DNA from 3 places in the Pseudocolwellia antarctica genome. Region 1 is predicted to be linked to each of the others. Evidence: predicted binding sites of a transcription regulator. Region 1 holds the regulator's gene; each other region holds the start of a gene.
What was found. The regulator sigma-54, encoded in region 1, starts transcription at its own class of promoters, with help from an activator protein. The targets are predictions, from matches to a motif close to GTTGGCACGNNNNTNGNNT.
Positions count from the first base shown of each region.

Region 1 (7,946 bases):
AGTCAGTTTTTCCTGACTTTTTAAATATTAGTGAGCGTCCTCATATCAAAGGTGCACTAGCGAGTAGCACATTTGACAGTGAAGGCGTAAAAACACTTGATAGAGAAATTATTACAGCAGGTTGTTTAGAAACTTACTTATTAACTAGCTACTCAGCAAGAAAGTTAGGCTTACAAACTACAGGTCATGCGGGTGGTATTCATAACTGGATATTAAATGCAGAAGGTGAAGGTCGAGGCGGTAACTTTGATAATATGCTTAAGAAACTAGGCACTGGTTTTCTAGTAACTGAGTTAATGGGGCAAGGCGTTAACGTTGTAAATGGCGATTATTCTCGTGGTGCAGCAGGCTTTTGGGTTGAGAACGGTGAAATTGCATTCCCTGTTGCAGAAGTAACGATTGCAGGTAACTTACAAGAGATGTTTAAAGGTTTAGTTGCTGTAGGTGACGATGTGGATATGCGCGGCAGCATTAGAACGGGCTCGTTACTTATGAATGAAATGCAGGTTGCTGGTAACTAAACTATTTAGGATTTGAGTTTAGACTTGAACTTTGATTTAGCAGGAGCTTAACTTAAGTTCATTATAAGTTAGAAATAGACTAAAAAATAAAGCGTGCTCACTATTAAGTGAGCACGCTTTTTTTTCTGGCTAAGTCAGTAGTAGGGTCGCTGTTCCTAAAAAGGCAAATATACCTACAACATCTGTTACTGTGGTTAATATAACACTGCCAGCTAATGCGGGGTCTATGTTCATACGTTTCAGTAACAAAGGCACTGATACCCCAGCGAGACCTGCTGCAGTCATATTCATTAACATCGCAAAAGCTATAACTAAGCCTAGCATGAAGTCTTGCTTCCAAACGGCAACTACTGTTGCAATTAATACAGCCCAAATAATACCATTGAGAAAGCCGACAGCGAGTTCTTTAAGTAATAAGGTTTTAGAGTTACTGTCACCAACATGACCTAACGCCATACCACGAATAACAAGTGTTAAGGTTTGATTACCCGCTACACCACCCATACTAGGTACAAGGGAGTTCAATACAGCTAAAATAGCTAATTGGGCAAGTATTCCTTCAAACATACTGGTAACGGCTACCGCGAGTAATGCGGTGATTAAGTTAACACCTAGCCAGATAGAGCGTTGTTGTGTACTTTTTAAAACAGGAGCGAAAGTATCGGCTTCATCATCTAAACCCGCCATACTCATCATAGAATGTTCTGCTTCTTCACGAATTATATCAATAACATCATCTATGGTTATACGACCTAATAGATGACCTTTTTTATCGATAACGGGTGCAGAAAACCAATCATATCTTTCAAATAATTGTGCAACTTCAGTTTCTCGCATTGTAACGTTTACCGCTTCAATCTCGTCGTTAACTAAAGTTAATATAATAACATCAGGCTTTGCGGTAATGATCACAGATAATGAAACTGAACCTATGAATTTGTTATGTCGATCAACCACATAAAATGAATCGGTGGATTCAGGTAATTTACCTTTTAAACGTAAGTATCTTAATACTACATCGACTGAAACATCTGGGCGGATAGTGATGGTATCTGTGTTCATGATACCGCCAGCTGTGTCTTCTTCATAAGACAGGGCTTTTTCAACTCGACTTCTATCTTGCGAGTCCATCGAGCTTAGTACATTTTGATAAGCACTATCTGGTAGTGTTCTTAATACTTCAGCAACATCATCTACATCCATGCCTTCTGCAAGAGCAGCAAGCTTCTCAGGACGCATACTTTTAAGTATGCCTTTACGTACTTCTTCGTTTAGTTCTTCAAGTACATCACCATGATTATCGTTATCGATAAGTTGCCATAAAATAGCACGAGTTTTTGGTGGTGATGATTCTAGAATAAGGGCTAGATCATAGGCTGGCATCTTCTGTAGCAGTTTTCGAACATGCACAAACATACCACTGCTGAGAGCGGCATTAACTTCGAGGAGTCTTTGTTGGTTATATTCTTGTTCTGCTATTTCTGCCATAAACCCTTCATGTACGAATTAGGTGGGTATGCTCAGCCCGTAATTTGAGTTCAGTTGAAGTAAAGTCTGCGATTATCAATTTTGAACTATTTATATGAAATTAATATTAAATAGTACGTGTTATTTGTATCGGATATGACTGTATTAGGGGCTACTGATAATAAATATTCTATCCTAACTCAATTGTTTTATCAGCTTTTTTCTTTATGTTGGTATGATTGAATTTGGCGCTAGGTGTATAAATAATAAGTATTATTCTTCTTCATCAAACTTGTCTGAGAATAACTGACAAATACTATCAATAGCGGCTTTAGCATCAACACCTTCAGTGACTACGGTAACGCTTTTTCCTTGGCTACCTGCAAGCAACATTAATCCCATAATACTACTGGCATCAGCAGAGTTATCGTTTAACGAAACAGTAACTGATGCATCGAACTTTTGACATAGTTGAGCAAGCTTTGTTGCTGCTCTTGCATGTAAACCAAGTTTGTTGCTGATAATAAGTGTTTTTTCGCATGTGATCATAATGTTGTTTTTCTTATTTTATGTACTTGATATGGTGATGTCTCGGTGACGAGATTGTACGTCTTCACGTTCTTTTCTTAAATTGTTAGCCAACAGTTCTGCAATATAAACTGAGCGATGTTTACCACCAGTACAGCCAATTGCTATGGTTACATAGCTGCGGTTATTACGCTCTAAATGAGGTAACCATGTCATCATAAAGCTATTAATTTGCCAAATAAACTTAGTAACGATAGGTTGGCTAGAAAGAAAGTCTTTAACTGGCTGATCTAATCCAGTATAAGTTTTTAGTTCTTTATCCCAAAAAGGATTAGGTAAGAACCGTGCATCAAATACATAGTCAGCATCTTGTGGTACGCCATGCTTAAAACCAAAAGATTCAAATACTACCACCATAGAACCTGACTTTTTACCGAGAATTCTTTCTCTGACTAAATCGGCAAGCTGATGAGGAGATAGTTGGCTAGTATTAATATAAAGCCCTGTACGTGTTGAAATAGGCTCGAGTAACTTCTTCTCTAATGCAATCGCTTGATCAAGCGCTATATTCTTTTTAATTAGCGGATGTAATCTTCTGGTTTCACTGAAGCGTCTTATAAGATCACTGTCGTCAGCATCCAGATATAAAATGTTTAAATCAACGGTATTCGGTAGGTAATCTAATATTTCGGAAACATCTTGAGGATTGTTAGGTAAATTACGAACATCAATACTTACCGCTACATTTTCGTAATCGTTGATCACGGTATGCACGAGTGCAGGCAATAAATTTACAGGGATATTATCAACACAATAGTAACCTAAATCTTCTAGTACTCTTAAGGCTACTGATTTTCCTGAACCTGAACGTCCACTTACGATAATTAACTTCATTGAGCTGTTCGATCCTTTTTTATGTGTTTTGTTGGATAAGCTTGAACAATTCTTCATTACTTTGACACTTTCTAACTTGCTTAGCTATTTGCTTATTGCCGAATAACTTAGCAATACTTTGTAAAGTCGTTAAGTGCTCTTTACAAGCATCTTCGGGAACAAATAGGGCAATAAAAATATCGACAGGTTTATTGTCTATCGCGTCAAAGTCAATAGGTGTTTCAGTAGTTACGACAACAGCAACCACAGACTTAGCATTTGCCAGTCGCCCATGAGGGATTGCAATGCCATTGCCAATTCCTGTAGAGCCTAGTTTTTCTCTAGACACTAAACTTTCTAATAACTCGTACGGACTATGCTCAGAAATTTTGTCGGAGGCTATGGTGCAAATTTGGTCTAAAATTCGTTTCTTGCTAGAACCAGAAATTGCACAACATGTGCAATCTGGTAATAAGATATCTTGCAAAGTCATAATTACTTCTAAAGCCTACTTTATTCTACTGAGTTAATGGGTTGCGGTTTTGCCTTTGTACTTCAAAATTTGACGATCTAACTTTTCAATTAAAGCATCGATTGAAGCGTACATATCTTGATTGTCTGCCGTTGCATGAACTTCTGTACCTTTTAAATGAACAGTTGCTTCAGCAATTTGGTTTATTTTCTCAACTGTTAATACTACATATACATTATTAATTTGATCAATATGTCGTTCTAGCCTTAAAAATTTCGTATTAACATATTCGCGTAAAGAGTTAGTGATATCTACATGGTGGCCTGTTAGGTTTATTTGCATAAGTTAACGTCCTCTTTTAGTCATATTGGAAAATTATATTAAGCTCTTACGTTGATTCGACGGCGGTATTGATAATGACTCTCTATATTTCGCGACAGTACGACGCGCGACTTTGATACCTTGCTCAGCAAGGATTTCTGCCATTTTGTTATCACTTAATGGTTTTGCTGGAATTTCTGCGGCAACAAGTTTCTTAATAAGCTCTCTTATTGCTGTAGAAGAACAGTCACCACCATTATCAGTGCTTACATGGCTTGAGAAAAAGTATTTAAGTTCAAAAATCCCTCTTGGGGTATGCATGTACTTTTGAGTAGTTACGCGAGAAATTGTTGATTCATGCATATCTACTGCTTCAGCAATGTCATTTAAAACCATAGGTCTCATGGATTCAGGACCATGTTCAAAAAAGCCCTGTTGACGCTGCACTATACAATTTGACACTTTTAATAATGTATCGTTCCTACTTTCTAAACTTTTAATAAACCATTTAGCTTCTTGCAAGTTAGAACGTATATATTGTGTATCGTTTGATGACTTCATTGAGCGGCTCATCGATGCATACTGTTGATTTACAGAAAGCTTAGGTGCTGTGTCTGGGTTTAATTCTACTACCCAGCGACCATTTTTCTTTTCAACGGAAACATCAGGGATCACGTATTGTTCATCACTTTTAACAACACTGTCGCCAGGACGAGGATCTAATGATTGAATTAAGCGTAATACTTCGCGTAGTTGATCTTCTTTTAAACGCGTTTTACGCATTAATTGACGGTAATCTCTATTACCTAATAAATCTATATGCTCTTTTACAACTTGTTTACTTTCTTTAAGCCAAGGTGTAGCGGTATCAAATTGATTAAGTTGTATCAGTAAACAATCAGCAACAGAACGTGCACCTACACCTACAGGATCAAAAACATTAATACGTTTTAGTACGGCTTGAACTTCGTCTAATTCAAGATCTTCAATACCAACACAATCGAGAATGTCTTCACAAGAAACCGTTAGGTATCCTGACTCATCAATAGCTTCAATAATGGCTATGGCGATGGTTTTATCGGTATCACTAAAAGGAGTTAGTTCCATTTGCCACAAAAGATGATCTTGTAGAGAATCTTTGGTTTCACCTTGATAGGTATAATCTTCAGAAGGAGAGCTAATACTACCTGTATTAGAAATACCTGCGCTGTAGCTTTCATCCCATGTGGTATCTATATTAAGTTCTTCGGGGATGTCGGTATTGCTCATCGCTTCAGTCGTTGATATTTCATCAATAGAGGGAGTAGAGTCTTCTGAACCGTCAGTGCTGCCTTTATCTGTATCCGCTTTTGCGTTTGCAGAGAATGCATCTTCTAAATTATTAACGGAACTATCCTGAGAGTTAGGGGAACTCTCATCAACTTCAAGCAACGGGTTATTCTCCAAAGCTTCTTGAATTTCCTGTTGTAAATCTAACGTTGATAGTTGCAGCAACTTTATTGCTTGTTGCAACTGAGGTGTCATCGTTAGATGTTGTCCTATACGGAGTTGTAAAGAAGGGCGCATCTACGTATTATTTATCCTATTAATCATATAAACATTATTGATACTTATTGATAACTATAGCGTAAATTGTTCGCCAAGGTATACATCTCTTACATGTTGATTTGAAAGTATCTCATCAGCATTACCTTCTGCGATTAATTCACCATGACTTACAATATAGGCATGTTCACATACATCAAGTGTTTCACGAACATTATGGTCTGTTATGAGTATGCCGATGCCTCGTTCTTTTAAGTGTAGAATAATCTTTTTAATATCACCTACAGAGATAGGGTCGACACCCGCAAAAGGTTCATCTAATAATATAAACTTAGGGTCTGCGGCTAATGCTCGTGCAATTTCTACTCTGCGACGCTCACCACCCGATAAACTCATACCTAAATTGTCTTTTATGTGGCCTATATTAAACTCTTCTAGTAAGTGCTCTAACTTTGCTTCGCGTTCAACTTGGTTTAAAGCTTTTTGCGTTTGTAAAATGGCCATGATGTTGTCATAAACGCTAAGTTTTCTGAAAATTGAAGCTTCTTGAGGAAGGTAACCAATACCTTTTCTAGCACGTTCATGCATAGGTAATAAGGTGACATCTTCATCATTAAGAACAATAGAGCCTTCATCGTTAGGTACAAGACCTACAATCATGTAAAAAGAGGTTGTTTTACCTGCGCCATTTGGGCCGAGTAAGCCAACAATTTGACCCGCGTTAACGGTTAAGCCAACATTTTTTACAACTTTACGGCTTTTGTATGATTTAGCCAAACCTTTTGCAATTAGAGTAGAGGTAGCCATGCTTTATTGAATATCCTCAACGAGTGGTTTGTCTGTGTTTATTTTGGTTTTAGTTTTTGGCTGAATAACTGTTTTCACTTTGTCATTCTCATTACTTTCAGCATTCACATATTCTGTTTCTGCGTTATAAGTAATTTTGCTACCACTTACTTCACTACCGTCTTGTTGTAATAATGCATTACCTGAAATAACCACAGTATTTAAAGAAGGTTCGTATCTAATTTCGTTGGCTTGTAAGTTAATCGGCTTGCCATCGTCTAATGTTTGCTCAAACGTTGCTGGCTTTCCTTTAGCTATATAGGTTTTTTCACCTGTATCAACATCGGTGATCACTTGTACTAAGTCAGCCTTAATAATTAGGGTGCCTTGTTTGATAACTACATTATCGATGTAACTAAAAATTTTATTTTTTAGATCCGCTGATTGTTTGCTGGCATCAATACTTAATTCTTGATTTATATCGAGCTTTTTAGCTAAAGCTGTAGAGCTAGCTAAAGACGATAATACGAGAATTAATAAGCTACTTTTGAGTTTTTTGGTAAATAGTTTGCACATGTTCAGTTAATGTCATCTGTTTGGTGTTTATATCAACAATTAATCCAGAACCGTACACGGTAAAGCCATTACCTAAAATAACGATGGCTTGTTCTGAGCTAATAATGTTTGTGTTTAAGTCTAATTCAATCGATTTTCCATGAATTTGCTGTATTAAGCTATCAGGATCCGTAGATTCTAACTTCACTCTATTTTTTAAGCTTACACGATTGTTTTTAAACAGTGTGCCTTCTTTTGAGCTAATTTTCCATGGAACATCTTTATTTTCTGGGTATAAGGTCAAGCTCGGAAATTCAAAGTGAGTAACTTCTATACCCGAATAATGTTCCATTCTTTGTGCATCGATAATATGAGAAAGCGCTCCAGTTTCACTAAAAGTGTTACTTTTTAATGATTCAGCAATAAAGTCGGGCGTTAATTCTGTATCTATCGTTTTTATTATTTGTTGATGTGATTGCTTCCATTCTATTAAACCGTAAGCAATGCAGGCTACTAATAAAGCAAATAAAGCTGTGGTGTAAAGCCTATTCATATACTAGCGCCAGTTGCATTAGCTAGTGTATTTTGAGTTTGCATAATTAAATCACACACTTCACGAACAGCACCAAAACCTCCACGAGTGAAGGTGGTGTAATGTGCTAATTGTAAAATCTGAGGGTGAGCATCATTGACTGCAATACTTAACCCGATATAAGCCATACATTCATAATCAGGCATATCGTCGCCAATATAAGCAACTTGTTCAGGTTTTAAATTTAGTTTGTTTAGAATGTTTTTTAACGCAGGTAGTTTATCTTCTTCACCTTGAACTATGTGTTTTACGTTCAGCGCTGTCATTCTGGTTTGCACTATATTGG
Region 1 is NZ_CP187926.1:4,260,544-4,268,489, forward strand. Features, by position in the region: gene pmbA (metalloprotease PmbA) at 1-521, shown strand, start outside; gene mgtE (magnesium transporter) at 651-2,009, opposite strand; gene ACPUVN_RS18455 (HPr family phosphocarrier protein) at 2,262-2,537, opposite strand; gene rapZ (RNase adapter RapZ) at 2,556-3,410, opposite strand; gene ptsN (PTS IIA-like nitrogen regulatory protein PtsN) at 3,430-3,882, opposite strand; gene hpf (ribosome hibernation promoting factor) at 3,916-4,203, opposite strand; gene ACPUVN_RS18475 (RNA polymerase factor sigma-54) at 4,237-5,748, opposite strand; gene lptB (LPS export ABC transporter ATP-binding protein) at 5,803-6,534, opposite strand; gene lptA (lipopolysaccharide transport periplasmic protein LptA) at 6,538-7,089, opposite strand; gene lptC (LPS export ABC transporter periplasmic protein LptC) at 7,055-7,621, opposite strand; gene kdsC (3-deoxy-manno-octulosonate-8-phosphatase KdsC) at 7,618-7,946, opposite strand, start outside.

Region 2 (7,946 bases), 1.3 Mb from region 1:
GGGCGTGACGGTTCAAGTCCGTCTTCCGGTACCATATTGAAAGCCCTGATTCTAAAGAGTCAGGGCTTTTTTATGTTAAAAAATAAGATTTAAATAAATGGCTTATGAGTCGATATAGGATCTATTGAGGTTCAATGTTTTTCCTGTTTAGATTTAGTTATCTATTGGTATTAGAAAGGTTTTTTATGGCAGCTACAGCTTACGCACTCCACATATTAGTTAAACACAAAGAAATTGCAGAAGACATTCTCAAGCAATTAGGGAAGGGAGCTAAGTTTCAGACGTTAGCTAAAAAGTATTCGTCATGTCCTACTGGTAAAAAGGGCGGTGACTTAGGTGAGTTTAAACGCGGCACTATGGTTCCGCAATTTGATAAAATTGCATTTAACGGTGCAATATTGGAACCACACCTGGTTAAAACTAAATTTGGTTGGCATGTAATAAAGGTGCTTTATAGGACTTAATTTGTAACTGTTTTGAAATTAATGTTCTTTTCAAAACCCCTGTCGTAAGACGTGTTGGTTCGAGTCCGAGAGCTGGTACCATATTGAAAGCCTTGATTTGAAAGAGTAGGGGCTTTTTTATATCAAAAATATTAGAATTATAAATAAGTAAGGTTAAGTGAAATTCTATTGTCCCCTTTGTCAATTCAATGATTTACCTGTCAGCAGGGTAGTTTTAAATTAAATGCTTTGCTTCTTAATTACTCGCTATATGCACTACATGTTTAATTCATCAATATTTATTTTAAATAATTTGTTTATTTATGAATCTTATGGTCATAATGACATTAAATGATTTATTATTAAATAAAACAAACTTTAAAAAGAGGTAAATAGATGAAACATCTTTATTTCATATTATTGGTATTAGTAACTGTAGCTTGTTCTAACAACCTAAGTAATGTCAGTAGCAATAAATTAGATAATCTACAGCAAGTTAATATTGTGGCTAAAAGTGATTATAAACAGAGATTAAATTTCGGTGCTAAATTAGAACCTGAGTTTGGGATTATACATGGGGCAGGGCAGGATATAGACAGTTATAACCGTTATAGTGATTTAATGCCTAATAATAGTAAGCCTTTGATGTATATGACGTATGTTTCACTCACACAATCTACTGATGAAGTTATTAATTGGCATAAAAAAGTTAAAGCTGAAATTACTGCGATGAAAGACACCAATGTTGTTCTTCAAATTGGTGTAAATTTAACATCTGGTAAGGATAATGGTTCAGGCGAAGCAGAACGTTTATCTCAAGGTGAATTTGATGAACAAATAAAACATTTTATAAATGCTTTAGCAGATCTAAATACTCCAACATATTTACGAATTGGATATGAATTCGAAGGTAAGTGGAATAACTATACACCAGAAGGCTTTATTGGAGCCTTTAGGTTAATCACTGAAAAAGTTCGTTCAAGCAAGATTAAAAATATAGCAACAGTTTGGTGCAGCGCAGGTGGATCTGCTGGGTTTATTTCGAAAGAAGCATTGATGAACTATTATCCTGGAGATGATGTAGTTGATTGGTGGGGAGTTGATATCTTTTCACCACAAGAAATAACTAACCCTTGGCTTGGTGAGTTTTATCGAGATGCACAGAAGCATGGAAAGCCGGTTATGATTGGTGAAACAACTCCACGCTATGTTGGTGTTGATGATGGAATTAAAAGCTGGATGGATTGGTATCAACCTTTCTTTGACATGATTAAAGAATATCCTCAAATTAAAGCAATAAGCTATATAAATTGGGATTGGAATTTTTGGTCTAATGAATTAGGCTTTTCATGGCATAATTGGAAAGATGCAAGATTAGAAAAAAATAGTGTGGTTAGTGATAAGTATATTCAAGAGATCGCTGATCCTGTTTGGTTACACGCAGATGACTTTAGATTTGTACCATTAGAAAATTAATTATCGAAATTAGTATAAATATTTGAGCTTAAATTGTTTAGTTATCTCAATAATGAAAAGTAATTATTTTAGTTTTTATCTATTGGCAGTACAATAAGATATAGATAATAAGTGATTAATACTTTTGAATTTACATATTTTAAGTTTTATTTATTGTCAGTATTTTTGACAATGCATTTATTTTATTTTTATAGTTTATTTTATGATTTTGATATATATAAGTATTTATTTATTGGAACAATTTTTGCATTGAAATGTCACTTGTAAGTATTTTCAATTGTTCAATAATAAAATTCCTGTAATTAGGAAATCTGAGAGGTTGTATGAACATTAAATTTTTAAATATCGTATTCGCTAGTTTTGTATTGTTTTCTTCTAGTATGGCTAATGCAGGTATATTAAATGTAAACGATATCGTTAGTGATGCATCAGGCGTGGAATGGTTCTATATTGGTGAATATGATATGGCATCAGGCCCAAGTTACCTCGATGGTAATGGTGATGGTACAACAGGAGATGCAGCAAAAATTTATTCAGGTATCACTGCAGCTGAAGCCATTTTTGGTGAGTTATCTTTTAGTGACTTGTACGCAATCAGTACAGTAGAAGATGTTGTAGAGCATGAAGCTTGGTACGATAGAATTCATAACAGTTATGTTCAATTAGATGAAAGTCTTATAATTGATAATAACCTTGATGGTTTCTATAATGGTTCTGATGGCACTCTTGATACTAGAGGAGATGCATCTGCTTGGGTTCAAGATCGTGCATTACCAGGATCTGGAAGCGAGAATAAAATTAACTATGTTTTTAGTAGTTCAGCTGTGAGCGTACCAGAACCTTCTTCATTAGCTATTTTCTCATTAGCGTTATTAGCTTTTGGTAGACGTTACTTTAAGAAGTAACCATTTATACCCTTTAGTTTTTATTTAGAATGGCGATATAGAAATATATCGCCATTTTTTATTGTGTAAATATAATTCTGCTATAATGAATTATTTATTGTTAAACCAGTCATTAATGTTACAAAATAAATATTAAATTTCTAACTTGCTTAGAATATAATCAAGATGACAATTGTTTTTTATTATTTGTATAACAAACCTCTAGCCGTGATCCAAAATGTTTACTTCCATATGTTAAAAATAGTAAAAAATTAAAATAATTATTAGGAGTGTTAAGTAAATGCAACAATTTATAGCCCCAAAGAATGCTGATGTTATTGATGTTAAAGGGGTCATCCATACGGACTTGGATAAAAATACACTTCTGAGTACAGGCGATAAAGTGCAACAAGGGATGCTACTTATATTACCTAAAGAGAGTGCAATAACTCTTGTTTATGAAGATGGTAGTGAAGAAGTTGTATCAGGTAACTCAATAACAGATGAAAGTGTTGATATACAAATTGCAGACGAAACTATTGCCTTAGAACCCACCGACGATCTACTTGATGATATTAATGCTATTCAAGACTTAATCGAATCAGGTGATGATGTTGAACTTCCTGATACTGCAGCAGGTGGTGTTTTAAATAACGCAGGTACTAGTTTTGTAACATTAGACCGAGATGCTGAAGAACTTCTAGCACAAGCTCGATATGATACGACTGAACCCGCAAATACAGCTGCTATTATTTTAAATAATGACCCAGACCCATTAAATGAAGCATCAGATTTAACGTTTACTCAAAACGATCAAATTACTATAGATGAAGATCAAGTGGCTCAAGGTAATGTACTTGATAATGACATTGATGCTAACGATGATTTAACTGTCCAGTCTTTCACCATATCAGGTGACGCAACTGATTACCTCAGTGGTCAAACAGCTGAAGTAGAAGGCGGAAGCTTAACCATAAACTCAGACGGAAGCTTTATTTTTACCCCTCTAAGTAATTGGAATGGCGAACTTCCTTTAATAACATATACAACTAATACTGACGCTACAGGAACCTTATCAATTACGGTTACCCCAGTAAGTGATCTTATAGATGATGGTGAAACCCTATCAGTTAATGAAGATACACCGACTTCAGGTAACGTATTAGATAACGCTTCAAGTCCAGACGGACCTATAACCATCACCAGTGTTGTGATCGGTGGTGTTGAAGTGGGTGTTGACGCAACCACTCAGCTTGATGAAGGTGCGTTTACACTTAACGAAGATGGCAGTTACACCTTCGTACCCGCCGATAATTTCAACGGTGACTTACCCGAAATCAGTTACACAGTGACGGATGCTGCGGGCGATACACAAACCTCGACGCTAGCAATAAGCGTAACGCCAGAGTCAGATCTAACCGACGATGGTGAAACGATTTCAGTACAAGAAGATACACCCACTTCAGGTAACGTATTAGATAACGCTTCAAGTCCAGACGGACCATTAACCATCACCAGTGTTGTGATCGGTGGTGTTGAAGTGGCTGTTGGCGCAACAACTCAGCTTGATGAAGGTGCGTTTACACTTAACGAAGATGGCAGTTACACATTCGTACCCGCCGATAATTTTAACGGTGACTTACCAGAAATCAGTTACACAGTAACGGATGGGGCGGGCGATACACAAACCTCTACTCTTGCTATCAGCGTAACACCCGTGTCAGATCTTACCGACGATGGTGAAACGATTTCAATACAAGAAGATACACCCACTTCAGGTAACGTATTAGATAACGCTTCAAGTCCAGACGGACCATTAATCATCACGAGTGTTGTGATCGGTGGTGTTGAAGTGGTTGTTGGCGCAACCACTCAACTTGATGAAGGTGATTTCACATTAAATGAAGATGGCAGTTACACCTTTGTACCCGCTGACAATTTCAACGGTGACTTACCCGAAATCAGTTACACAGTAACGGATGGGGCGGGCGATACACAAACCTCGACTATCGCTATCAGCGTGACGCCAGTATCAGATCTAACCGACGATAGTGAAACGATTTCAGTACAAGAAGATACGCCGACTTCAGGTAACGTATTAGATAACGCTTCAAGTCCAGACGGACCTATAACCATCACCAGTGTTGTGATCGGTGGTGTTGAAGTGGTTGTTGGCGCAACCACTCAGCTTGATGAAGGTGCGTTTACACTTAACGAAGATGGCAGTTACACCTTCGTACCCGCCGATAATTTCAACGGTGACTTACCCGAAATCAGTTACACAGTGACGGATGCTGCGGGCGATACACAAACCTCGACGCTAGCAATAAGCGTAACGCCAGAGTCAGATCTAACCGACGATGGTGAAACGATTTCAGTACAAGAAGATACACCCACTTCAGGTAACGTATTAGATAACGCTTCAAGTCCAGACGGACCATTAACCATCACCAGTGTTGTGATCGGTGGTGTTGAAGTGGCTGTTGGCGCAACAACTCAGCTTGATGAAGGTGCGTTTACACTTAACGAAGATGGCAGTTACACATTCGTACCCGCCGATAATTTTAACGGTGACTTACCAGAAATCAGTTACACAGTAACGGATGGGGCGGGCGATACACAAACCTCTACTCTTGCTATCAGCGTAACACCCGTGTCAGATCTTACCGACGATGGTGAAACGATTTCAATACAAGAAGATACGCCGACTTCAGGTAACGTATTAGATAACGCTTCAAGTCCAGACGGACCATTAATCATCACGAGTGTTGTGATCGGTGGTGTTGAAGTGGTTGTTGGCGCAACCACTCAACTTGATGAAGGTGATTTCACATTAAATGAAGATGGCAGTTACACCTTTGTACCCGCTGACAATTTCAACGGTGACTTACCCGAAATCAGTTACACAGTAACGGATGCTGCGGGCGATACACAAACCTCGACTATCGCTATCAGCGTGACGCCAGTATCAGATCTAACCGACGATAGTGAAACGATTTCAGTACAAGAAGATACGCCAACTTCAGGTAACGTATTAGATAACGCTTCAAGTCCAGACGGACCATTAACTATCACCAGTGTTGTGATCGGTGGTGTTGAAGTGGCTGTTGGCGCAACCACTCAGCTTGATGAAGGTGCGTTTACACTTAACGAAGATGGCAGTTACACCTTCGTACCCGCCGATAATTTCAACGGTGACTTACCCGAAATCAGTTACACAGTGACGGATGCTGCGGGCGATACACAAACCTCGACGCTAGCAATAAGCGTAACGCCAGAGTCAGATCTAACTGACGATGGTGAAACGATTTCAGTACAAGAAGATACGCCGACTTCAGGTAACGTATTAGATAATGCTTCAAGTCCAGATGGACCATTAACCATCACCAGTGTTGTGATCGGTGGCGTTGAAGTGGTTGTTGGCGCAACCACTCAACTTGATGAAGGTGACTTCACCTTAAACGAAGACGGTAGTTATACCTTCATACCCGCTGACAATTTCAACGGAGACTTACCCGAAATAAGTTACACAGTAACGGATGGTGCGGGCGATACACAAACATCGACGCTGACGATAACAGTAGAACCAGTAAATGATGCACCGACTGCTGTGAATGATAATTACAGCGTTGACGAAGGCCAAACGGTCAGCGGCAACGTGATCAACGACACCACAGGCGGCGCAGCCGACAGTGATGTCGATGGCGACCCATTAACGATCACGCAAGTGAACGGTATTGATTTAGTGTTTGGCGCCGATGGTTTTGCAGACGTAGCGGTCGAAGGCGGTACATTACATATCAACGCCGCAGGTGACTTTGAGTATACAAACACCGGTTTTGAGCCAGGTGATGATGCGCCAACGTTTGACTACACCTTAAGTGATGGCAGCGATATCAGCACAGCCAGCGTCAGCATTACCGTGACCGATGTGCCGGTGATCATCCCAAACACTGCACCGACTGCTGTGAATGATAATTACAGCGTTGACGAAGGCCAAACGGTCAGCGGCAACATGATCAACGACACCACAGGCGGCGCAGCCGACAGTGATGTCGATGGCGACCCATTAACGGTCACGCAAGTGAACGGTATTGATTTAGTGTTTGGCGCGGATGGTTTTGCAGACGTAGCGGTCGAAGGCGGTACATTACGTATCAAGGCTGCGGGTGAATTTGAGTACACTAATACCGGTTTTGAGCCAGGTGATGCTGTCCCAACGTTTGACTACACCTTAAGTGATGGCGAAGACACAAGCACAGCGACGGTGACGATCGCGGTGACGGATGTGCCGGTGATCATCCCGAACACTGCACCGACTGCTGTGAATGATAATTACAGCGTTGACGAAGGCCAAACGGTCAGCGGCAACGCGATCAACGACACCACAGGCGGCGCAGCCGACAGTGATGTCGATGGCGACCCATTAACGGTCACGCAAGTGAACGGTATTGATTTAGTGTTTGGCGCCGATGGTTTTGCAGACGTAGCGGTCGAAGGCGGTACATTACGTATCAAGGCTGCGGGTGATTTTGAGTATACAAACACCGGTTTTGAGCCAGGTGATGCTGTCCCAACGTTTGACTACACCTTAAGTGATGGCGAAGACACAAGCACAGCGACGGTGACGATCGCGGTGACGGATGTGCCGGTGATCATCCCGAACACTGCACCGACTGCTGTGAATGATAATTACAGCGTTGACGAAGGCCAAACGGTCAGCGGCAACGTGATCAACGACACCACAGGCGGCGCAGCCGACAGTGATGTCGATGGCGACCCATTAACGATCACGCAAGTGAACGGTATTGATTTAGTGTTTGGCGCCGATGGTTTTGCAGACGTAGCGGTCGAAGGCGGTACATTACATATCAACGCCGCAGGTGACTTTGAGTATACAAACACCGGTTTTGAGCCAGGTGATGATGCGCCAACGTTTGACTACACCTTAAGTGATGGCAGCGATATCAGCACAGCCAGCGTCAGCATTACCGTGACCGATGTGCCGGTGATCATCCCAAACACTGCACCGACTGCTGTGAATGATAATTACAGCGTTGACGAAGGCCAAACGGTCAGCGGCAACATGATCAACGACACCACAGGCGGCGCAGCCGACAGTGATGTCGATGGCGACCCATTA
Region 2 is NZ_CP187926.1:2,947,249-2,955,194, reverse strand. Features, by position in the region: tRNA gene ACPUVN_RS12770 (tRNA-Leu) at 1-34, shown strand, start outside; gene ACPUVN_RS12765 (peptidylprolyl isomerase) at 186-464, shown strand; gene ACPUVN_RS12760 (glycoside hydrolase family 26 protein) at 840-1,919, shown strand; gene ACPUVN_RS12755 (PEP-CTERM sorting domain-containing protein) at 2,243-2,824, shown strand; gene ACPUVN_RS12750 (Ig-like domain-containing protein) at 3,105-7,946, shown strand, end outside.
Region 2: ACPUVN_RS12755 (PEP-CTERM sorting domain-containing protein) is a predicted target of sigma-54. The motif match lies at 2,151-2,169, and genes of this name have one in related genera.

Region 3 (7,946 bases), 930 kb from region 1:
TTTAGACGTTACTTCTGATAAAAATATTGAGAATTCCAAAGAAAATACATTCGATAAAGAAAATAACAACTCTCAAGACTCACAATTCAAAAGCACGATTCAAGTAGGACAATCAGTAAGATTCATTTCTATTACTCGTACAGAGTTTTTGTCTTTAGGTGGTGAATTTATTAAGGAAACACGCTAATGACTAATAAGCTAAAAAACCACTTAACCGTTATCAAGCAAAATGGCTTTTGCAGTGTTCAAGATCTTGGTCGGATGTCGAGTCAACATTTAGGTTTTAGTGCAGGTGGTGCGGCAGATGAATATGCATTTTTGTATGCTAATTATTTATTATGTTTAGCTCAGAATCTTTCACAATCAGATGCACATATTCATTCGGTAAATCATTCACCAGATAACCAGTTACTCAATCACCACCTTAGTCTGGCTCAATTAGAAATAACCTTAGGGCAAATAACATTTAAAGCAGAGCAAAGTTGTACTATAGCTATAACAGGTGCAGATTGCTCGGTATGTATAAACGATAAACCAGTAAATAACTGGCAAGTTCATCATTTAAACACCCATGATATTGTGAGTTTCAACCAACCTAAACTAGGCTTACATAGTTACTTAGCAGTTGTAGGTGGCATTCAAAATAAACCCTGGCTGGGCAGTCGTTCACAAACCTCAACTGAAAAACACTTAGGCTTTAATACAGCGCCAGCAGACATAATATCAACTGACTATCATATTCCTTTAGCTGAGCACTGTAGTCTAAGCTCTGAAAAGATGAAGTCTCACAACTTTTCTTCTAGTAATTTTGATCTGGAGCAAGCATCTAAAATCGCATTTCAGCAAAAGCAATTAACGCCTAGCCAATTCTATAACGAGTTAAGCATGCCGTTAACGCTACGCTTTATTCCTCAAACGCTATGGCATTCTCTTAGTGAAAAGCAGCAAACAGCTTTTTGTGAACATCAATTTACGATTAGTGCAGACAGCAATCGCATGGGCTACCGATTATCTGAAATGCCTAACGACAGCATAAAACCAGAGTTAGAGCCAAACCTAAGCTCAAATACAAGCTCAAATCTAAACCTCAGTTCAAACACGAACAAAAAATCTAACCTGTCTAAACCCGTTACTTTTGGCACTATTCAACTACCTAGCAACAACCAACCTATTGTTCTAATGAAAGAAAGACAAACCATAGGTGGTTACCCTGTTTTAGGTGCAGTAATACAAACCGACTTATTTAAACTCAGTCAGTTACGCCCAGGAAATAAAGTACAATTTTCACCGACTACTCTTAACTTTGCACAACAGCAACTCAGCGCTTTTCATCAAAAATTTCATTTCTCTAATTAATTCAAATACATTTCTTATCTGCATTTTATTACGCACTGTAACCGTGCAACATAGCAAGATCAGTGCACAATAACGTAATCAAATATTAATAAAAACAACAAACTAAAAATAACCACCTGATATATATAAATAAAATATATTTTCTGGCTATGGCACTAGCCTTGCTTTCTCCTAACCATAGATTTTTAAATTTCAATTTGAAATAACACGGTGAAAACTTATGAGCGGACAAGCAGGCATCAATATATTGTCATTTACAGGCAAAATGAAAGTACTCCATTTAAGCTGGATGGCTTTTTTCATCACCTTTATGGTTTGGTTTAACTTTGCTCCATTAATCTCCGTGATTGGCGATAGCTTAGGCTTAACAGGTAGTGAGCTTAAAACTCTTATGCTACTTAACGTAGCCCTTACTATTCCAGCCCGTGTCATTATTGGTATGCTTACCGATAAATACGGACCTCGCTTAGTTTACGCCCTGCTATTAGCCATATGTAGTATCCCGTGTTTTATGTTCGCTTTTGCTGACACCTTTGAACAAGCCGCTATTGCGCGCTTTTTATTAGGCTTTATTGGTGCTGGTTTTGTTATCGGTATTCGTATGGTTTCGGAATGGTTTCCTGCTAACGAATTAGGTACTGCTGAAGGTATTTACGGTGGTTGGGGTAACTTTGGTTCAGCTGCTGCAGCTATGACTTTACCTACTATCGCTTTAATGTTTGGTGGTGAAGATGGCTGGAGATACTCTGTAGCGTTAACGGGTTTGTTAAGCTTAGTGTTTAGTTTGATTTGGTACGCAAACGTTACCGATACACCTAAAGGTTCAACCTACTTTAAACCGAAACAAACAGGTGCAATGGAAGTAACCAGTGTTCCTGACTTCTACTTATTATTAATAATGAAAATCCCTATGTACGGTGCTTTAGCATTACTTGCATGGAAACTTTCACCGTCTGGCGTTTCATTACTTACAGAAAGCACAACGTTAATCGCTTACTTATCACTCGTTGTTTTATTTTTACTTGAAGTAAAACAAACTTTTAAAGTGAATGGTCACTTATTTAAAAATGAAGTACCTGAATCTCATCGTTATAAATTCAAACAAGTTGCGGTTTTAAACATACTTTATTTTGCAACGTTTGGTTCTGAGTTAGCTGTTATTTCAATGTTACCTTTATTCTTTGCTGAAACCTTCGAATTAGATATGGTTTACGCGGCAATGTTAGCATCGACTTACGCCTTTATGAACTTAATGTCGCGTCCTGGTGGCGGTTGGTTAAGTGATAAGTTTGGTCGTAAGAAAACCTTACTTATTTTAACAGCAGGTTTAGCGGTAGGTTATTTTGCTATGTCGTTAATTGATAGTTCATGGCCTTTAGTTATTGCTGTAATTACGGCAATGGCTTGTTCTTTCTTCGTACAAGCGGGTGAAGGTGCAGTATTTGCTGCAGTTCCATTAATTAAGCGTCGTTTAACAGGACAAATTGCAGGTATGACAGGTGCTTACGGTAACGTAGGTGCCGTGGTTTATTTAACTGTATTGTCAGTGGTAGACTATTCAACATTCTTTCTTGTTATTGCGGCGACGGCAGTTGTTGGCTTTGTTGCATTGTTATTTATGCAAGAGCCAAAAGGAACAATTACCGAAGTACGTGAAGACGGTAGCATTGAGCTAATAAATGTCTCATAACACTTCAGTTAACGCTGAAAAAAGTACAGAAAAAACATCGGCTGTAAACCAAAACACACCTGACAAATTAGATGTGTGTTTTGGTGGCTACAGCACAGCAGGTAAAAAAGCAGAAAACCAAGATGCATTTGCAGCCCTTGTTCCTAAAGCCACCGAAATAATATCTAAAGGTGTCGTTGCCACACTAGCTGATGGTGTTTCAAGCGCAAGCCGAGCTGCTGATGCAGCTCAAATTTCTGTTACTCAATTTATTAACGACTATTATGCCACCTCTGACACTTGGTCTACCCAAAAGTCAGCTTCAAAAGTTCTTACCAGTTTAAACCAATGGCTATCTTCTCAAACCGATTCAGCCAACGGTGAATCATTACAATGGCTAACCACCTTCACTTCATTAATCGTCAAATCTTCTACGGGTTATGTTTTTCATGTGGGTGATACACGTTTAAGTGTCTATCGTGAAAATGACATTGAAATCATTACTCGTGATCATAATCGAAGAAGTGGTACTAACAGCAAAGATGTTATTTTAACGCGAGCTTTGGGTGCTGATCCGCGACTAAAAGTAGATGTGCATCAAATAGATGTTAAAGCTGGCGATATTTATGTATTAACTTGTGATGGCGTACACGACTTTTTATCAGCAACGGCAATAAAATCTAGATTACATGACTTACCAGAAAACCCGAGCAATGAAGATTTAGAAAAAGCCAGTAAATCCATCGTCGACTTTGCTTTAGAAATGGGCAGTGACGACAATGTTAGTTGCTTGCTTATGTATATTGGCAGTACGCCGAATCGTGAGTTAATTGAAATAGAAAGAGACTTACTGAGTAAAACCATACCTCCAGCACTTGAAGTAGGTATGAAATTAGACAATTACAAAGTACGCAAAGTTATTCACGCCAGCATACGCTCACATTTATATCTTGTTGAGCATGAGTCAGACCCTACTCCTTTTGTATTGAAAGTACCTTCAGAAAACTTTGCTGACGATATGATTTATCTGCAAGGATTTATGCGCGAAGCTTGGATTGGTGAACGCGTAAATCATCGTAATGTGATGCGTATTCAAAGCGCGAAAACTAACAGCAAATTTTTATATCATGTGTGTGAATACATTGACGGGCAAACTCTTTCAGAATGGATGCACGACAATAAGAATCCAAGCATTGCACAAGTTCGCGATATTTTAGAACAAGTTATTAAAGCTCTGCGCACCTTTCAGCGATTAGACTTGGTACACCGAGATTTAAAGCCCGATAACATCATGATAGATGCTTATGGCAAAGTAACCTTGATTGATTACGGCACTGTTCTTGTTGCTTCGCTAGAAGAAAACAGCAACCACTTAGCTGAGTCGGTTCCACAAGGCACGTTAAATTATATTGCGCCTGAAACATTGCTTACCTTACATGCCGATCATAAAAGTGACTTATTCTCGTTAGGTGTTATCACTTATGAAATGTTATGTGGAAGTTTACCTTACAAACCTATGGTAAGAGCTGAAGTCACCTTTAGCGACTATTCACCATTTCAGTACAAACGTATCACTCACTTTAGAAGTGATTTACCTTTATGGTTAGACCTAGCGCTGAAAAAAGCCACTGAAGCAGATCCTTCACTTAGATATAAAGCCTTCTCTGAGTTCTTTGCTGATTTAAGTAAGCCTAATATCAATGCGCTACAAGAATATAAAAAACAGCCCATAATGGAACGTAACCCTATTCAATTCTGGCAAAGCATGTCAGCCATATTGTTTGTTGCTTTTATTATTGCGCTTATTTATTAATTTAGAACCTGCTCTAAATATGTAAAAACAACAGAATATATTAAACAAAAAAAGCGCCTGAATCATTGGTTGATTCAGGCGCTTTTGTTTATCTAGCTTAGCTTACTATAACGTTAAAAAGTATAGTTCAAACGCGTATATAAAAAGCGTCCGTCAATGCTATACGATGAAAAGCCAGAATACGGGAATATTTGGTTAAAGTTAGATTGACCAATGTTGCTGATTGTATCTTCTGGGTATTCGTCGAATAAGTTATTCGCCCCTAAAGATATTTTAAGATTATCAGTAAGTGCATACGATACATCTAAATCAACAATCCAGTTCGGATCTAATACTTCATCATTTTCAACAGTTGTACCTGAATCAATAACTTCGCCGTAACGTGTTGCTCGTAAGTTAACTTGTAGTTCATCTAAGGTCCAACCCGCAGCTAAGTTAAGCTTGTTTTTAGGTGTACCATCTTCAAAACGTGCAATTTCTCTACGTGAGAATACAACATAGCTATCACCTAATGCTGATAACTCACTTGGGTTTTCTTTTACGTGAGTGACTTCAGTTTCATTGATGTTAAGGGCTGCGCTTAAACGTAGATCGCCGTTAGTACTTAAGTCAAGGTCGTACGTTGCAACAACATCAACACCTTTTGTTTTGGTGTCGATAGCATTAGTAAAGTAACGCGCACGTTGTGTATTGAGTTCGCCAGCTTCTTGTAAAATGCTAACAACAGCATCACCACTTAAGTTTTCAGACAATACGATACGGTCATCAATAGTAATTTGGTAAGCATCTACTGTTAAGTTGAAGTTTTCTTTCTCATAAACAAAACCTAATGTGCCGTTTACTGAGTCTTCAGCTTCTAGCTCTTTTGCACCTAACGCTTGTGCTGCTGATGCAGAAACTGGGAATAAACCCACTTCGCTTGGAATACCATTTTCAAATACGGTCGCAATAGATTTATAAGAAGTTTGCGCTAAGCTTGGCGCTCTAAAACCTGTACTAATTGCACCACGAAACGCTAAGGTATCTGACACTTCATATCTTGCTGCTAATTTTGACGTTAGCGTAGAACCAAAATCACTGTAGTCTTCATAGCGGGCTGCTATAGCGATATTTAACTTATCTGTTAAGTCGGTATCTAAATCAACATATAAAGCAACATTGTGTCTGCTTTCATCAACGGCACTTTCTGGAGAAAAACCAGATAATACTTGCGCACCACCAGCAGCTACAGGAATACCATCACCATCAAGAACGGTAATGTAAGAAGCTTCTTCACCTGCAATAATTTGATAACCTTCAGAGCGATATTCAGCTCCCATCGCAAGGAAAACTTCATTTTCTAAACCGAAATCAACCATATTAGTTACAGCAAAGTTAACTACTGTTTGATCATAAACAAGGCTACCGTTTTTAAATTCAGTTGGGCTATCAAGTCCCATTGAAGCATTTAAGCTATTAACCACTTCAAATTCGAAATCATTTTTTCCGTAGTTAACACTGAAATCCCATGTCCAATCATCAACTTCACCATTTACGCCCACAACAATGGCCTGATCTTTAACATCAGATCCAATTTGAGGTAAGAAACCATCAGGGTAAATTTCAGGAATGTTATTGCTATCGTTAGCTTCTCGGTAAAAACCACCTGATAAACCGTCACGTTGTGCGTAACTACCAAATGAATAAAGCTCAACATCGTTACTTAACGATACACCAGCATTATAGAAGAAAGCCGTATCTTTAATTTCAGCTTTACCGAAGTTGTGATTGTAGCGATTAAAAGTTAATTCACGCGGGTCTAATTCACCATTAATGCGATCGTATTGTTCACGAGGATCGAAGCCTGAACGGTTGGTTGCATCACGGTCGCGAGATTCTAATGATAAATTGATGAAACCATCGTTTTCAAATGTGGTTCCCCAGTTAGCAGAAAGTGTAGTAGTTGCGCCATCAGTACGCGATCTATAGCCACCCGTTACAAAATCTAAATCACCGTTTGCATCGACTTGAGTTTGTTGTAACTCAGGTACACCATCCATTGTTGTTACATGCTTACCGTAAGTAACATTAATGCTGCCGCCTTCACTCTTTTTAAGAATGATGTTGATAACGCCAGCAATAGCATCAGAACCATATTGAGCTGCTGCGCCATCGCGAAGAATTTCTATACGTTCAATCGCGGCTGTAGGAATAGTATTTAAATCAACGGCTGTTGAACCGCGACCTACAGTACCGTTTAAATTAAGTAGTGCGCCACTATGACGACGCTTACCATTAATAAGCACTAAAGTGTGATCAGGAGCTAAGCCACGAAGTACCGCTGGGCGTGCATGATCAGTTCCATCAGCAACCGTTGCATTTGGGTAGTTAAAACTAGGTACAAGATTAGATAGCACTTGGCTCACTTCTAACTGACCTGTTTTAGCAATATCATCTGCACTTAGTACATCAATAGGTACCATACTTTCAGATACCGTTCGGTCATTTCGACGTGAACCTGTAACAATAATACGTTCAACGTTAGCTTCTTCTGCTGCAGGTGCGGCCTGTATTTCAAAAGCAGGAATAGCACTTACCGACAAAGCTAGCCCTAAACCAATAGCGGAATGAGCTTTAAATGAATGACGAATATTTTGAGTTAGTTTTTTATAAGAGGTATTTAACAAAATGTTTCTCCTTGTATGGCGAATGCCTTATTTTATATATATTTGTATCATGTTTATTAATGTCTATATTGGTAATTATATTGATGGCTTAGTCATAAAAATGCAACATTAAATACGAAGATTCTCGTATAGATAAAATAAATTCAATCATAGCTACCTTATTTATAGCTTTATCCACACACTTAATAAGCTTTCATCCCTTTAAATGTGCACAGCACTTGTGCGGAAAAGTACTCACACTTGTGCATGAGTCAATTTTTTTCACGTCTAAAAAACATAAACACATGATTAATAAAGAATAAAATTCATGGCACTGTGTTTGCTCTATATCTACTAAGTCGAGGGGTATAACAACGTCCTGTATACATCACCTCAGTTCCGCATCGATGCGGCATTAAATAGCAAAGTAGGATTGTAGTATGAGCGCAAAACAAAAGATTGT
Region 3 is NZ_CP187926.1:3,329,925-3,337,870, forward strand. Features, by position in the region: gene pxpB (5-oxoprolinase subunit PxpB) at 1-187, shown strand, start outside; gene ACPUVN_RS14425 (biotin-dependent carboxyltransferase family protein) at 187-1,356, shown strand; gene ACPUVN_RS14430 (NarK family nitrate/nitrite MFS transporter) at 1,577-3,046, shown strand; gene ACPUVN_RS14435 (protein kinase domain-containing protein) at 3,036-4,838, shown strand; gene ACPUVN_RS14440 (TonB-dependent receptor plug domain-containing protein) at 4,952-7,468, opposite strand; gene nirB (nitrite reductase large subunit NirB) at 7,924-7,946, shown strand, end outside.
Region 3: ACPUVN_RS14430 (NarK family nitrate/nitrite MFS transporter) is a predicted target of sigma-54. The motif match lies at 1,505-1,523, and genes of this name have one in related genera.